DNA from 3 places in the Streptomyces sp. NPDC088124 genome. Region 3 is predicted to be linked to each of the others. Evidence: riboswitches for the same ligand, from Rfam matches in the RefSeq annotation. Region 3 holds a riboswitch; each other region holds the start of a gene.

Region 1 (4,466 bases), on a different contig from region 3:
GAGCACCAGCACCCGGCGGCCGTCGTGCAGCGCGGCGGTGAGGCGTTCGGCGGGGCGGCCGACGAGCGTGACGACCTCCGTCTCCTCCACCGGCCAGCCGAGCCGGGCGCAGGCGTACGAGACGGACGACGGATGCGGCAGCACGCGCAGCGCCGCCGCGCCGACGACCTCGCCGAGCGCCCGCCCGATCCCGTAGAACATCGGGTCCCCGCTGGCCAGCACCGCGATCCGGCGCCCGGCGTGTGCGGCGAGCAGGCCGGGCACGGCGGGGCGCAGCGGCGACGGCCACGCCACCCGCTCGCCCGCGCACTCCCCGGCCGGCAGCAGGCCGAGCTGCCGAGGCCCGCCGATGACCACGTCCGCCCCGCGCAGGGCCTCCCGCGCCGCGCCGGAGAGCCCGGCCCAGCCGTCCGCGCCGATCCCGACCACGGTCACCGGCGGACTCGGGACCGGCGACGCGGACGGGGCAGGCGACGCGGACGGCGCGGAATCAGGAGTCGGCGACGCGGACGGCGCGGAATCAGAGGCCGGCGCGGGACCAGGGGGCGGAACGCTCACTGCCGTACACCTCTGAGCTGGGAGAAGACCGACCCCGCACTCTACTGTCCGGCCGCCCGCGGCTCCCCGACGGGTGCCCCCGGCGGCGCGACGGATGCTCCGGCCACCGCCTGCGGCCGGAGCATCCGCTCCGCCAGTTCCCCGAAGATCAGCCCGAAGGCCGTCCAGAGCAGCGCCTGCACCCCGAGCGAGGCGAGCCGGAACTCCCACAGCAGCGCCGCGGGGAAGGACGCGGGGACGGCGTCCGCGTTGGCGGGCAGCACCAGACACGCGACGGCGACGACGGCCGCATAACCGGCGCCCGCGGCGAGCGACGCGTTCCAGTTGCCGAGCCGCGGCGCCAGCCGTCTCCCCGCGATGACGGCGATGACCGCCAGCAGCACGCTGAGCAGGATCATCAGGAAGAACAGTGTCGTGCGCCTGCCGATCGTGTCCGGATTGCCCACGGCGGGCGGCGTCGCCGGATACTTCAGGAACGGCACCAGGTAGACGGTCGTGAAGGCGGCCCCCGCGACCAGCGCCGAGGTCGCCCGCGGCCCGAACCGGCCGATCCTGCCCAGGCTCACCGCGAAGACCAGCGAGGCGATGCCGCCAAGGGCCACCCCGTACACCAGCACACCGGTGGCGAGCCCGAACGTCGACTGGACCGGCCTGCTGACCAGTTCCTCTTCCTCTTCCTCTCCCTCCCTCTCTTCCCCTACGGGTACGGGGTCCGCCGCGGCGCCGTGCTGATGCGCCGGGGCGGACCGGGTCTCCTCCTGCGCGATGGAGTCCCGTACGGAGGGCTCACCCGCGAAGTAGGCCAGCGCGAACGCGAGAAGTCCGGCCAGCACGCCCGCGACCATGCCGCGGACCAGGAGGTTTCTGACGGTGAAGGCATGCATGCGCGTCATCTCCGCTGTTTCCGTCAGCGGTCAGTGGCAGGGGAACCCGAGCAGATGACGGCCGTCGTGCACCCATTCGTGCACACCGGCACCGGAGATCACCGAGGTCGCGCCCTGTTCGGCGCCGACGAAGTAGAGCAGCACCAGCATCAGGGTGCCGACGAAGACCGCCCACGGCAGCACGGCGCGCAGCGGAAGCGGGGCCGGGGCGGCGCCGGTGGCAGAGGTGGGCGAAAGAGCGGTGTTCGCAGGCGCGATGGACTGAGCCATGGCACATCCTCCTGAGGGAACTCGCGTCCCGTTGATGGAGCTCGAACGACGGCCATCGGGTCTGACTCACCGCTCCCCCGCCGCGTGGCACGCGGCCGGAACCGGCATACAGTGGCGCGACCGTGCCGGAATCTCACCGGACTTCCGTCTCGCCGTCGTGGATAACGACGTGAAGGTACCGCGAACCGGCGGACGGGCCAAGGGGGCCTTTCGTTATGACGATCCGCGCGACGATCCGCGTGCAGCTCATCTCACCCGCCATCGGCCCGGCCCTGCGCGCGGCCCGCTTCGGCGACCTTCCCGAGGACGGGCCCGGCGTCGCGCCGCGGGCGGTGGACGCGGCCGGGGTGCGACAGGCCGAGGCCGTACGGGAGGAGTTCCCGCGCGGCGCCGCCGTGTACGTCTCGTCCTCGCCCCGCTGCCGTACGACCGCCGGCCTGCTCGGCCTGGACGCGCGGCCGGTGCCGGAACTCGCGCCGTGGGACATGGGGCGCTGGCAGGGCAGGACCCTCGACGAGGTCGCGGCCGCGGAACCGGCGCGGGTGAGCGCGTGGCTCGCCGACCCGTCGGCCGCACCGCACGGCGGGGAGACGCTGCTCGCGCTCTACGCCCGCGTCGGCCGGTGGTTCGAAACGCTGAACCCCGAGACCCCCCGCGTGATCGCCGTGGCCGAACCGGAGATCGTCCGCGCCGCCGCCCTGCACGCGCTCTCGGCACCGGCCTCCGCGTTCTGGCGGTTCGACGTACGGCCGCTGACCGTCACGGAGTTCACCGGGCGGGACGGCCGCTGGAACCTGCACGGCGGCCGTCCGCTCGCCGGCGCTGACGAAGCCGCCGGCGAAGGCTCTGACGAAGACGGAGCCAACTGACGGAAACAACTGCCGAGGACAACGGACGGAGCAGTGGTCAGCCGCGGCCCTTGGCGCGGTCCAGCGCGGCCACCCCCACCGCCGCCAGACCGACCTGGATGGCCAGCTCGATCCAGTCGAAGCCCCGGGTGTCCGCGACGCCGAACGCCGCCGCGACGAACGTACCGACCAGCGCCGCGACGATACCGACGCCGATGGTCAGCAGCACCCCGATGCGCTGCCGCCCCGGCACCACGAGCCGTCCCAGCACGCCGATGACGATGCCGACGACAATGGCTGCGACAAAGCCGGATATCTCCATGTCCCCTCCTCTGCGCCCGCTTGCTGTCGAAAGCGGTACTGACCGAACGTCTGCCCGCCATGCCCCCGTTCAGTCCTGCGGGCCGCCCGTCCCGCCGCCCGTCCCGCCGCCCGGCGCGACCGGGAAGGTGACTTCGACGAGCGTCCCGCGGCCGGGCGCGCTGTCGAGACGGACGCGAGCCCGGTGGAGTTCCGCGACGGCGGCCACGATGGCCAGCCCGAGACCGCTGCCCCGGCCGGTCCCACCGTGCCCGCCCCTGTCCCCGCCGCCCCCGCCGCCCCGGCCGCGCCCCTTGCCGGCCCGGTAGAAGCGGTCGAAGACATGGGCGACGGCCTCTTCCGGGATGCCGGGCCCGGCGTCCCGGACCCGGAGCGTCGCGTGTCCGTCCGCCGCGCGCAGTTCGACGGCGCAGGAGGCGTCGGGCGGTGTGTGCATACGGATGTTGCCCAGCAGGTTGGCCAGCAGGCTGCGCAGATGTGCCTCGTCGCCCAGTACGGTCACCCCCGGCCGGACGTCGACCGTACGGGGCCGTGCCGGTTCGACGGCTGCGGCGTCCCGGCAGGATTCCGTGACGACCCGGCTGAGGTCGACGGGCTCCTGTTCCGCCTCGGCCGCCTCGCCCTCGTCGTCGAAGCGGGCGAGCATGAGCATCGACTCGACCAGCCGCGTCATGCGCAGAATCTCGGCGAGCATCCGGTCCACCGCCTCGTCCACCGCGGCCGTGTCGGGCAGCGCACCGTGCTGGTAGAGCTCGGCGTAACCGCGCAGGGACTGCAGGGGCGTACGCAGCTCGTGCGAGGCGTCCGCGACGAACTGGCGCATGCGCGCCTCGGACGTCTCACGCGCGGTGAGGGCGGCCTGGACCTGGTCCAGCATGCGGTTCAGCGCGTCCACCAGCCGGCCGACCTCGGTGGCGGGGGCCTGGGTGGCCACGGCGAGCCGGTGGTCGAGGTCCCCGGACGCGACCGTGTCCGCCGTACGCGCCGCCTCCTCCAGGGGGCGCAGTTCGCAGCGGACCACGGCGGTGGTGACGAGGGCCACCAGCGCGAGCCCGACCAGTTCCACGGCGACGATCGCGGCGGGGTCGCCGCTGCCCAGCCAGACGGCGGCGGTGGCGGCCATGGCGAGCGCGCACAGCCCGGTGACGACCCCGCTGAGCCGGCTGCGTACCGGCCACCGCCGCAGGCGGCTCACCAGGCGGCGGTTCAGCACCAGCCGGCTCACCGCCCCGCGGTTCAGCACTCCGGCTCCCTGATGCCGTAGCCGACACCGCGCCGGGTGTGGATCAGGGACGGGCCGAGGACATCGATCTTGCGGCGCAGATAGCTGATGTAGGTGGCGACGACGGTGTCGTCGCCGTTGAAGTCGTACGACCAGACGTGGTCGAGGAGTTGGGCGCGCGGGAGGATCCGGCCCCGGTGGAGCATCAGGTAGCGCAGCAGACGGAACTCGGTCGGCGACAGGTCGATCGGCGTCCCGGCCCGGCGTACGGCGTAGGCGACGGTGTCGAGTTCGAGATCGGCGACGCGCAGGACAGTGCCGGCCTCGCCCTCGTCACCCGCCCCCGAACCGGCACCGGAACCG
Region 2 (4,466 bases), on a different contig from region 3:
GGCGCTGTGGATGCGGCCGACGTCCCGGGCGACGTCCCGGCCGACGTCCGGGCGGACATCCCGGCCGCCGATCCGCTGACCGACCGGATCGCCCGGGACATGCGCGCCGGGCTGCGCGTGGCCGGGCTGTTCATCCTCACCGCCGTGCACCTCGGGCTGGCGCTGCCCGCCCTCCTCGCCAGTCTGCGCGATTACGACCAGCCCTGGGTCCAGCTCTCCGCGTTCACCCTGCTGACCCTCCTCATCATGGCGGACGCGCTGCTCGGCGCCGACGGGCGCGGCCGGCCGCGCCCGTGGGTGGTGCTCGGCCTGACCTGCGCCCTCGTGGCGTCGGCCGTCTCCACCAGCCGGCTGCCCGTGGCGGACTTCCTGGGGACCCCGCACTGGACGTTCCTGGAGATCGGCTGGTTCGGGGTGCTGCTGCTCTTCGACGCCGGGCTGCGGCCGACGCTCGTCTTCATCGGCGGCCATCTCGTCCTCACGCTGGCGCAGTTGCTGCTCGCGGGGGTGCCGACCCGGCAGGCCGCCTCCGGGATGGCCGTCAGCGCCCTGGCCATCTGCACCTTCCAGGTCGCCGCCGCGATGCTCGCCCGCTCGCTCGGTGACTGCGCCGCCGCCGCGAGCGCCACGGCGCGCGAGCAGGAGCGGGTCCGTACGGAGGCCGCCGTCGCCGCGCAGGTCCACGCCGACCAGCGGGCCCGCTACGCCGAACTGGACCGTTCCGTCATGCCGTTGCTGACCGGGCTCGCCGATGGCTCGCTCGACCCGGGGGACGAGGGCGCCCGGCGCCGCTCCGCCGTCGAGGCCGCCCGGCTCAGACGGCTCTTCGCGGAACGCGACCACGCGCACGATCCGCTGCTCCACGAACTGCGCGCCGGTATGGACGTCGCCGAACGCCACGGCGTCGACGTACAGCTCGCGGTACGCGGGGCCTGCGCCCCGGTCGACCGGCGGCTGCGCCGCGCGCTCACCGAGCCGGTGCTGGCCGCGCTCGCGACCGCCGAGCGCGACGCCCGCGCCACGGTCGTGCGCGGCGGCGGCCTGGTGCGGGTGAGCGTCGTGACCGACTGCCCGGCGACGGCGCCGACGGAGATCCCCGAACCGACCGAGCCGGGGGTACGGGTGCGCACGGTGCGAAGCGAGGGGCGGCTGCTGGTGGAGGCGTCGTGCACCCTCGACGGCCCGGCCGATGCCCCGGCCGACGCCCCCGAGGACGCGCTCACCGCGTCGTCATCCGCGTCGGGATCTGTGCCTGTGCCCGTGCCTGTGTCCGCGCCCGCCGACCGGGGTCACAGCTCGTCCAGTGACGTCAGCCCGTCCTGAATGGCCCGCGCGACCAGGTTCGCCTTGGTCGTCGCGGGCCGCCCCGCGTTGGCGTACTTGATGCGCACCCGCTCCAGATACGTGTTCACCGTACGGACCGAGAGCCCCAGGCTCGCCCCGACCATCGCCTTGGACTCCGACTGGAACCACTCCAGCAGCACCTCCACCTCGCGCGGCGTCAGCGCGGGCCGCCCCTTCCGGGCGTCGCTGCCGAACGCCCCGGCCAGCGCGGGCGGTGTGTACGGGCGGCAGTCGGCCGCCGCCAGCGTCGCCGCCATGAGGTGCCGTTCGCCCTCGGCCTTGGTGAGGTACGTGAACGCCCCCAGGTCCAGGCAGGTCAGCGCGGTCTCCTGGCTGTCCTGCATCGTGTAGACGATCACCTGCCGTTCGCCCGCGACGAGTTGGCGCAGTTCGGAGTAGGCGGGCAGCCCCGCCGGCCTGCCCGGGCCGAGCTGGAGGTCGAGCACCACCACATCCGCGTCCCGTCCCGGCCCCGCCGTCGCCACCGACAGGTCGGGCCCCTTGGCGGTCACCGCGATGGGCCGCTCCGACGCCGCGTACCAGGACTCGATGCCCGCGAGGACCACGGGATGGTCGTCGATCAGAGCGACACTCACGGGCGAGGTTTCCGGCATGCCTCATTGTCCGCCGCCCCCGTTCGCCCCGATCGCCGGCGGGCGGAAAGCGCCGGAAAGTGCTGGTGTGGGGCGGAAAACCGCCTGTGATAGCTTGCCGAGGCCAGTCGAACCCATGTACGTGGGTCAGGGAATCCGGTGGGAATCCGGAGCTGACGCGCAGCGGTGAGGGCGACGGGCGGGGCATCGGCCACTGGACGGCAGTCCGGGAAGGCGCCTCCGTCCGGGTGACCCCGAGTCCGAAGACCTGCTGGCGGCCTCCGTCCGCGTCCCGTGGCGGGGGAGCACCGTACGACCGGGCTCCGCGCATGAGCCCTCGACGCAGAGGAACGACTCCGTGCCGATCGCACGCCTCGCCCGCCGTGCCACTCCTTTCCTCGCCGCCGGCGCCCTGCTGCTCACCGGCTGCGGTACCGGCTCGGACTCCGGAGCTGATTCCGCTTCCCGGGCCGGGGCCGCATCCGGTTCCGGTTCCGACCGGGCCGTCGGCTATCCCCGTACCGTCACCAACTGCGGTCATGAGGTACGGATCGACGCGCCGCCCGAGCGGGCCGTCTCGCTCAACCAGGGCACCACGGAGATCATGCTCTCCCTCGGCCTCGGCGACCGCATGGCCGGCACCGCCACCTGGACCGACCCGCTGCCGAAGAGCCTGGAGAAGGAGAACGCCGGGGTCGAGCGGCTGGCCGACAACAGCCCCTCCTTCGAGAAGGTCCTGGACGCCGAGCCCGACTTCGTCGCCGCCTCCTTCGAGTCCACCCTGGGCAAGGGCGGCGTGGCCACGCGCGCGCAGTTCGAGAAGGTGGGCGTACCGGCGTACGTCTCGCCGTCCGACTGCGCCAAGGACAACTCCGGCGACACCGACGGATCCCGCGCGACGCCGCTGGCGATGGAGGACGTCTACGGCGAGATCCGCGACCTGGCCACGGTGTTCGGCGTCGAGGAGCGCGGTGACCGGCTCGTCGCGGGGCTGCGGGACCGGATGGCGAGGGCGGTCGCCGGGGTCGACACGGAGAAGGCGAAGGGCACCACTGTCCTGTACTGGTTCGCCAACTCCGAGGCCCCCTACATGGGCGGCTGCTGCGGCGCGCCCGGCATCATCACGCGGGCCGTCGGCGCGGAGAACGTCTTCGACGACACCCACGACGAGTGGCCCCAGATCAACTGGGAGACGGTCGCCGACCGCGACCCCGCCTTCCTCGTCATCGGCGACCTCACGCGCGATGCGCAGACGGCCGAGTCGGCGGCGAAGAAGATCGAGTTCCTGGAGGCCAACCCGGTCACCAGGGCCATGGACGCGGTGAAGCACCAGCGGTACGTACGCCTCAGCGGCCAGGCGATGAACCCGAGCATCCGCACCGTGGAGGGCGTCGAGCGGGTGGCGGCGGCGCTGCGCGCGTACGCACCCGCCAAGTGAGCACCGCGGAGCGGGCGTCGCGGACGCCCGCCGCGGGGAGCCCGGCGCCGCCGGACCCCGGCGGCTCCCGCGAGGTCCGGAGCGCCGCGGCCTGGGTCAGCCCGGTGGGGTGGGCCTGTGGCCTCGCCGCGCTCGCCCTCTCCGTCGCCGTGGCGATCACCATCGGGCCCGCCGACCTCCGCGTCGGAGACGTCTGGTCGGTCGTCGGCGCCCACCTGGGCCGGGGCGAACCGCGTCTCAACCCGATCCGCGACGGCATCGTCTGGAACCTGCGGCTGCCGCGCACCCTGCTGGCGGCCGTCTGCGGCGCGGGGCTCGCGGTGTGCGGCGCGATCATGCAGTCCCTGCTCCGGAATCCGCTCGCCGACCCCTTCGTCCTCGGCGTCTCCTCGGGGGCGTCCACCGGCGCGGTCCTGGTGGTCGTGCTCGGGGTCGGGGGAGGGGCGCTGTCGGTCTCGGGCGGGGCGTTCCTCGGCGCGCTCTGCTCGTTCGGGATGGTGCTGCTGCTCAGCCACACGCTCGGCGGGACGACGGACCGGGTGGTGCTCTCCGGGGTGGCCGCGATGCAGCTCTTCTCCGCCCTCACCTCCTTCGTCGTCCTGACCGCCGCCGACGCGGAGACCACCCGCGGGGTGCTGTTCTGGCTGCTCGGCTCGCTGAGCGGCGCGGGCTGGACCGATGTCCAGGTCTGCGGCGCCGTCCTGCTGGTGGCGCTGGCGGTGTGCGGCGGGTACGCGCGCACGCTCGACGCGTTCGCCTTCGGGCAGGACGCCGCGGGGCACCTCGGTGTCTCCGTGGCCCGTACGCGCCTCGTCCTGCTCACCGTCACCGCGCTGCTGACGGCCGCGCTGGTCTCCTCGGCGGGCGCGATCGGCTTCGTCGGACTCGTCCTGCCGCACGCCGCCCGCGCACTGGTCGGCCCGGGGCACGGCCGGCTGCTCCCGGTCACCGCGCTGGCCGGGGCGGTCTTCCTGGTGTGGGTCGACACCCTGGCCCGTACGGTGCTCGACCCGCAGGAGGTGCCGGTGGGCGTGGTGACCTCGCTCATCGGGGTGCCGGCGTTCGTCCTGGTCCTGTACCGAGGCAGGAGG
Region 3 (4,466 bases):
GCCCTCGGCGGCCCGCAGGACCAGCGCGTCGGCGAGCCCGCGCTCCCGCAGCCAGGCCAGCGCCCGCACCGTGCCGCGCGTGCCCGGCACGATCACCAGGTCGGCGTCGGCCAGCTCCTCGGGGCGGTCCACGAACCGCACCACGACCCCGGGCTCCGCCGCCAGCGCGTCCACATCGGTGAAGTTCGACATGAGGGGTACGGCGCAGACCGCGATCCGCAGCACGTCCTCGCCGTACGGGGGAGCCACCACCGACTCGCGGGCGCCACCGCGCAGCGAGACCCGCAGCCCGTCCTCCTCGTCGATCCCCAGGCCGTGCCGGAAGGGCAGCACCCCGAGCGTCGGCCGCCCGGTCAGCCCGCGGAGCATGTCGAGCCCCGGCTCCAGCAGTGACACGTCGCCCCGGAACTTGTTGACGAGATACCCCGCGACCAGCGCCTGGTCCTCGGGGCTCAGCAGCGCGGTCGTCCCGAAGAAGGAGGCGAACACCCCGCCCCGGTCGATGTCCCCGACCACGACCACCGGCAGCCGCGCGGCCCGCGCGATGCCCATGTTCACGATGTCCGTACGGCGCAGATTGATCTCCGCCGGACTGCCCGCGCCCTCGCAGATCACGGCGTCGTACGTGGACCGCAGCTCCGCCAGGCACTCCAGAACGGGCCCGAGCAGTGCCTCCTGCCGACCTCCGTGGTAGCCACGGGCACTCAGCTCGCCGACGGGCTTCCCCATCAGCACCACCTGGCTGCTGCGGTCGCTGCCCGGCTTGAGCAGGACGGGGTTCATCAGCGCGGTCGGCTCCACCCGCGCGGCCTGCGCCTGCATCGCCTGGGCGCGCCCGATCTCCGCCCCCTCACGGGTCACGAACGAGTTCAGCGACATGTTCTGGCCCTTGAACGGCGCGACCTTCACGCCCTGGCGCGCCAGCCAGCGGCAGATCCCCGCCGTGACGACACTCTTGCCCGCGTCGGAGGTCGTCCCGGCGATCAGCAGCCCCCCGCCGAGCCCCGCGCCCCCACCGTTCCCGCTCATCCACGCCTCCCGTCGCGCGCGGCGGCTGCGCGCACCGCGCCATAGACGACCCGGCCGGTGACACAGGCCGCGAGCGCGAGCACGTTGACCCGGCCGGCCAGCCGGACGGCGCGCTCGATGTCCGGGACCCCGACCGGGCGCCCCGTGCCGTTCAGGACGGGCCGGTGCTCCACCCGCCCGCCGTACGCCAGGGTCCCGCCGAGCCGTACGCCCAGCGCCCCGGCGAACGACGCCTCCACCGGGCCCGCGTTGGGGCTCGGATGGCGGTGCGCGTCCTGCCGCAGGGCCCGCAGCGCGCCGCGCCGGTCCGGGCCCGCGGCGACGGCCAGCGCGGCGGTCAGCCGGGCCCCCGGCCACCCCACGACGTCGTCGAGGCGGGCCGACGCCCAGCCGAACCGGCGGTAACGGGCGCTCTTGTGACCCACCATCGCGTCCAGCGTGTTCACGGCGCGGAATCCCACGAGCCCCGGCGTCCCGGCGAGCGCGCCCCACACCAGGGCGCCGACGACGGCGTCGGAGGTGTTCTCGGCGACGGACTCCACGACGGCGCGCGCGATCTGGCCCTCGTCCAGGGAGTACGGGTCACGCCCGCACAGATGCGGCAGCCGCCCGCGGGCCCCTTCGAGGTCCCCGGCGGCGAGCGCCGCGCCGACGGCCCGTGCCTCCCGGCCCAGCGAGGTGCCCCCCACCACGGCCCAGGTCGCGGCGGCGGTCAGCGTCACGGCGGCGGCGGGCCGCTCGCGTACCGCCGCCGCGGCCAGTGCCGCGGTCCCGGCAGCGGCTCCGGCGCAGAGCGCGGTGTGCAGCGCGCCCCGGCCGCGGTGGTCGCGCCACAGCGCGCGCTCGACCGCTTCCGCGGCCCGGCCGAAGGCGGCCACCGGATGTCCCCGGCGCGGATCGCCGAACAGCCGGTCGGCCAGGAGTCCGAGGGTGGCGCCGTACGCGAAGACCCGCTCGGCGGCAGGGGCGGCCCGGCCGCCGCCGCGCGCGGCGGCAGAACCGCAGCCAGGCATGGCGAAGTGTCCTCACTCAGGGTCCGCGCCCCGGTTCGACGTACGTGATGCGACGGCGAGAGTTCCTGGCTCCTGGAGGCGAGGCTCACAGTGACAGTGGCGGGACCGCGCCGGATTCGCACCGGCTTCCTCTGCTGCCGTCGTCAATGGCCCCGGAAGTCCACCACGCCGCGCAGGACCCGTCAACTCATCCTTGACCTGCGACGGGACAGTGTGCGGAGCCCCACATCGGACCGGTCGGCCGATGCGGGGCTCCCGCGGGGGCGTGCGTGGCGCGTGTGGCGCGTGTGGCGTGCGTGGCGTGCGTGATCGTCAGGCCACGATGAGGCTGATCCCGTACGCGACGGCTCCGGCGCAGAGCGCGAAGCACAGGTAGGCGCCGGCGCGGGCGGTGAGGGGCGCCGGTCCTGTGGCGGGGGTGGAGGCGGCGGCCGAGGTCCCGGCCTGGCCCTGCGCGGGCGCGGAACCCCGCTTGGCGAGGCCCACGACGCCCAGGCTGAAGAGGCCCACGAGGGCGACGGTCGCCACGAGGCTGACGCCGAAGACGGAGCCGAGTGCTGCCCAGTCGATGTCCATGAGGTCGCTTCCTGAGAGGTGGTGCGGATTACACCGTGGCGCGGCGGGCGGGCTCGCCGGTCTGGTCCGCGGGGGCGGGGATGGTGGCCGAGAGGTCCTGGCCCGCGGCGCCCGCCGGGGGAGGCGGGGTGACGGCCGCGACGGCGGCGGTCACCACACCGGCCGGCTCACCGGTCCGGCCCGAGCCGCCGTCGGTGGCGACGCCGGTGGCGGCTCCGGTGCTTTCGTCCGCCCCGGCGTTGACGTTGGTGTGGTCGACGGGCTTGCGGCGCGAAGCGAGCCAGATCCCGGCGGAGCCCGCGATCAGCAGGACCGCGACGACGACGATGCCCCAGGTGCCCTGGCCGGTCAGGAACTCGGCGCCGGCCGCGACCAGACCCGCGGCCGGGAGCGTCAGCCCCCAGGCGACGAACATCCGTGTGGCCGTGGACCAGCGCACCACCCCGCCCTTGCGGCCGAGCCCCGCGCCCATCACGGCGCCGGAGCAGGACTGCGTGGTGGAGAGCGAGAAGCCCAGGTGCGAGGAGGCCAGGATGACCGTCGCGGCGCTGGTCTGGGCGGCGAAGCCCTGCTGCGGCTGGAGGTCGGTGAGGCCGGTGCCCATGGTGCGGATGATGCGCCAGCCGCCCAGGTACGTGCCGAGCGCGATCGCGATCCCGGCGGAGACGATGACCCACAGGGGCGGGTTGGAGCCGGGGGCGAGAACGCCGCCGGTGACCAGCGCGAGCGTGATGACGCCCATGGTCTTCTGCGCGTCGTTGGTGCCGTGGGCGAGGGAGACGAGCCCGGCGGAGGCGATCTGCCCGGCCCGGTAACCCTTGGCGGTGACCCGGTCGTCGCCGTCGTTGACGGCCTGGCCGATCCGGTACGTCAGCCTCGTCGCGAGCAGGGCGGCGAGCCCGGCGACGACGGGGGCGGCGAGTGCGGGGATCAGGACCTTGGTGATGACGACCCCGCCGTTGACGCCGGAGGTGCCGACGGACATCAGGGTCGCGCCGATCAGGCCGCCGAAGAGTGCGTGGGAGGAACTGGACGGGAGTCCGAGCAGCCAGGTGAAGAGATTCCACAGGATGGCGCCGACGAGCGCCGCGAAGATCACTTCGGTTCTGATGCCCTGTTCGTTGATGAGCCCGCCGGAGATCGTCTTGGCGACCTCCACGGACAGGAACGCGCCGACGAGATTCAGGACCGCGGACATGCCCACCGCGACCTTGGGCTTCAGAGCGCCGGTCGAGATGGTCGTCGCCATCGCGTTGGCGGTGTCGTGGAAACCGTTCGTGAAATCGAACACGAGCGCTGTCACGATCACGATCGCGAGCAGCAGTGTGATGTGTTCCATTGACCCAGGACCCAGGCAATCGTTCGACGTCGGTGGCCTCGGTGAACGTAGGGAGTCAGGGTGAACGGAAGATGAACTGGACGGGTCTTCGCGGTGTCTCGCCCCGTGAGGTTGACGGCGGCGCCTGGCAGGATCGCCGTATGACGGATGACGGGACCGGCGAACACGGCGAACTGGCGGACGCGCGAGGCGAGATGGCGGGCGCGCGGGGTACGGCGGAGGGCGGGACGGAGGCCGGGCGGGGGGCTCTGGAACGGGCCTGGGCGGAGCTCGTCGACACCGCCCGGAGAACGGCCGCGGAGGGCCTGGTCGTCGGCACCTCGGGCAATGTCTCCGTGCGCGTCGGCGAACTGGTCCTGGTCACCCCCAGTGGGGTGCCGTACGACCGGCTCGCGCCGGGCGACGTGGTCGCCGTGGACCTCGCCGGACGGCAGGTGTTCGGCACGCTCACCCCAACGAGCGAACTTCCACTGCATCTCTCCGTTTACCGCGACACATCGGCGACGGCC

Evidence for each region. A riboswitch is a leader RNA that binds a small molecule or an ion and turns the genes downstream of it on or off. The one in region 3 is predicted to bind cobalamin.
Region 1: another riboswitch for cobalamin. It lies ahead of AB0P17_RS34680 (CbtB-domain containing protein); the one in region 3 lies ahead of AB0P17_RS08450 (cobalamin biosynthesis protein).
Region 2: another riboswitch for cobalamin. It lies ahead of AB0P17_RS16015 (ABC transporter substrate-binding protein); the one in region 3 lies ahead of AB0P17_RS08450 (cobalamin biosynthesis protein).

What each region holds. Positions count from the first base shown of each region.
Region 1 is NZ_JBFBJB010000058.1:54,662-59,127, reverse strand. Features, by position in the region: gene cbiE (precorrin-6y C5,15-methyltransferase (decarboxylating) subunit CbiE) at 1-435, opposite strand, end outside; gene AB0P17_RS34685 (CbtA family protein) at 600-1,442, opposite strand; gene AB0P17_RS34680 (CbtB-domain containing protein) at 1,473-1,712, opposite strand; cobalamin riboswitch at 1,749-1,896, opposite strand; gene AB0P17_RS34675 (histidine phosphatase family protein) at 1,928-2,581, shown strand; gene AB0P17_RS34670 (GlsB/YeaQ/YmgE family stress response membrane protein) at 2,619-2,882, opposite strand; gene AB0P17_RS34665 (HAMP domain-containing sensor histidine kinase) at 2,952-4,124, opposite strand; gene AB0P17_RS34660 (response regulator transcription factor) at 4,118-4,466, opposite strand, start outside.
Region 2 is NZ_JBFBJB010000017.1:22,162-26,627, forward strand. Features, by position in the region: gene AB0P17_RS16005 (hypothetical protein) at 1-1,323, shown strand, start outside; gene AB0P17_RS16010 (response regulator transcription factor) at 1,290-1,958, opposite strand; cobalamin riboswitch at 2,046-2,228, shown strand; gene AB0P17_RS16015 (ABC transporter substrate-binding protein) at 2,296-3,375, shown strand; gene AB0P17_RS16020 (iron chelate uptake ABC transporter family permease subunit) at 3,480-4,466, shown strand, end outside.
Region 3 is NZ_JBFBJB010000007.1:213,573-218,038, forward strand. Features, by position in the region: gene AB0P17_RS08445 (cobyric acid synthase) at 1-1,029, opposite strand, end outside; gene AB0P17_RS08450 (cobalamin biosynthesis protein) at 1,026-2,042, opposite strand; cobalamin riboswitch at 2,079-2,199, opposite strand; gene AB0P17_RS08455 (hypothetical protein) at 2,355-2,618, opposite strand; gene AB0P17_RS08460 (inorganic phosphate transporter) at 2,647-3,957, opposite strand; gene AB0P17_RS08465 (class II aldolase/adducin family protein) at 4,152-4,466, shown strand, end outside.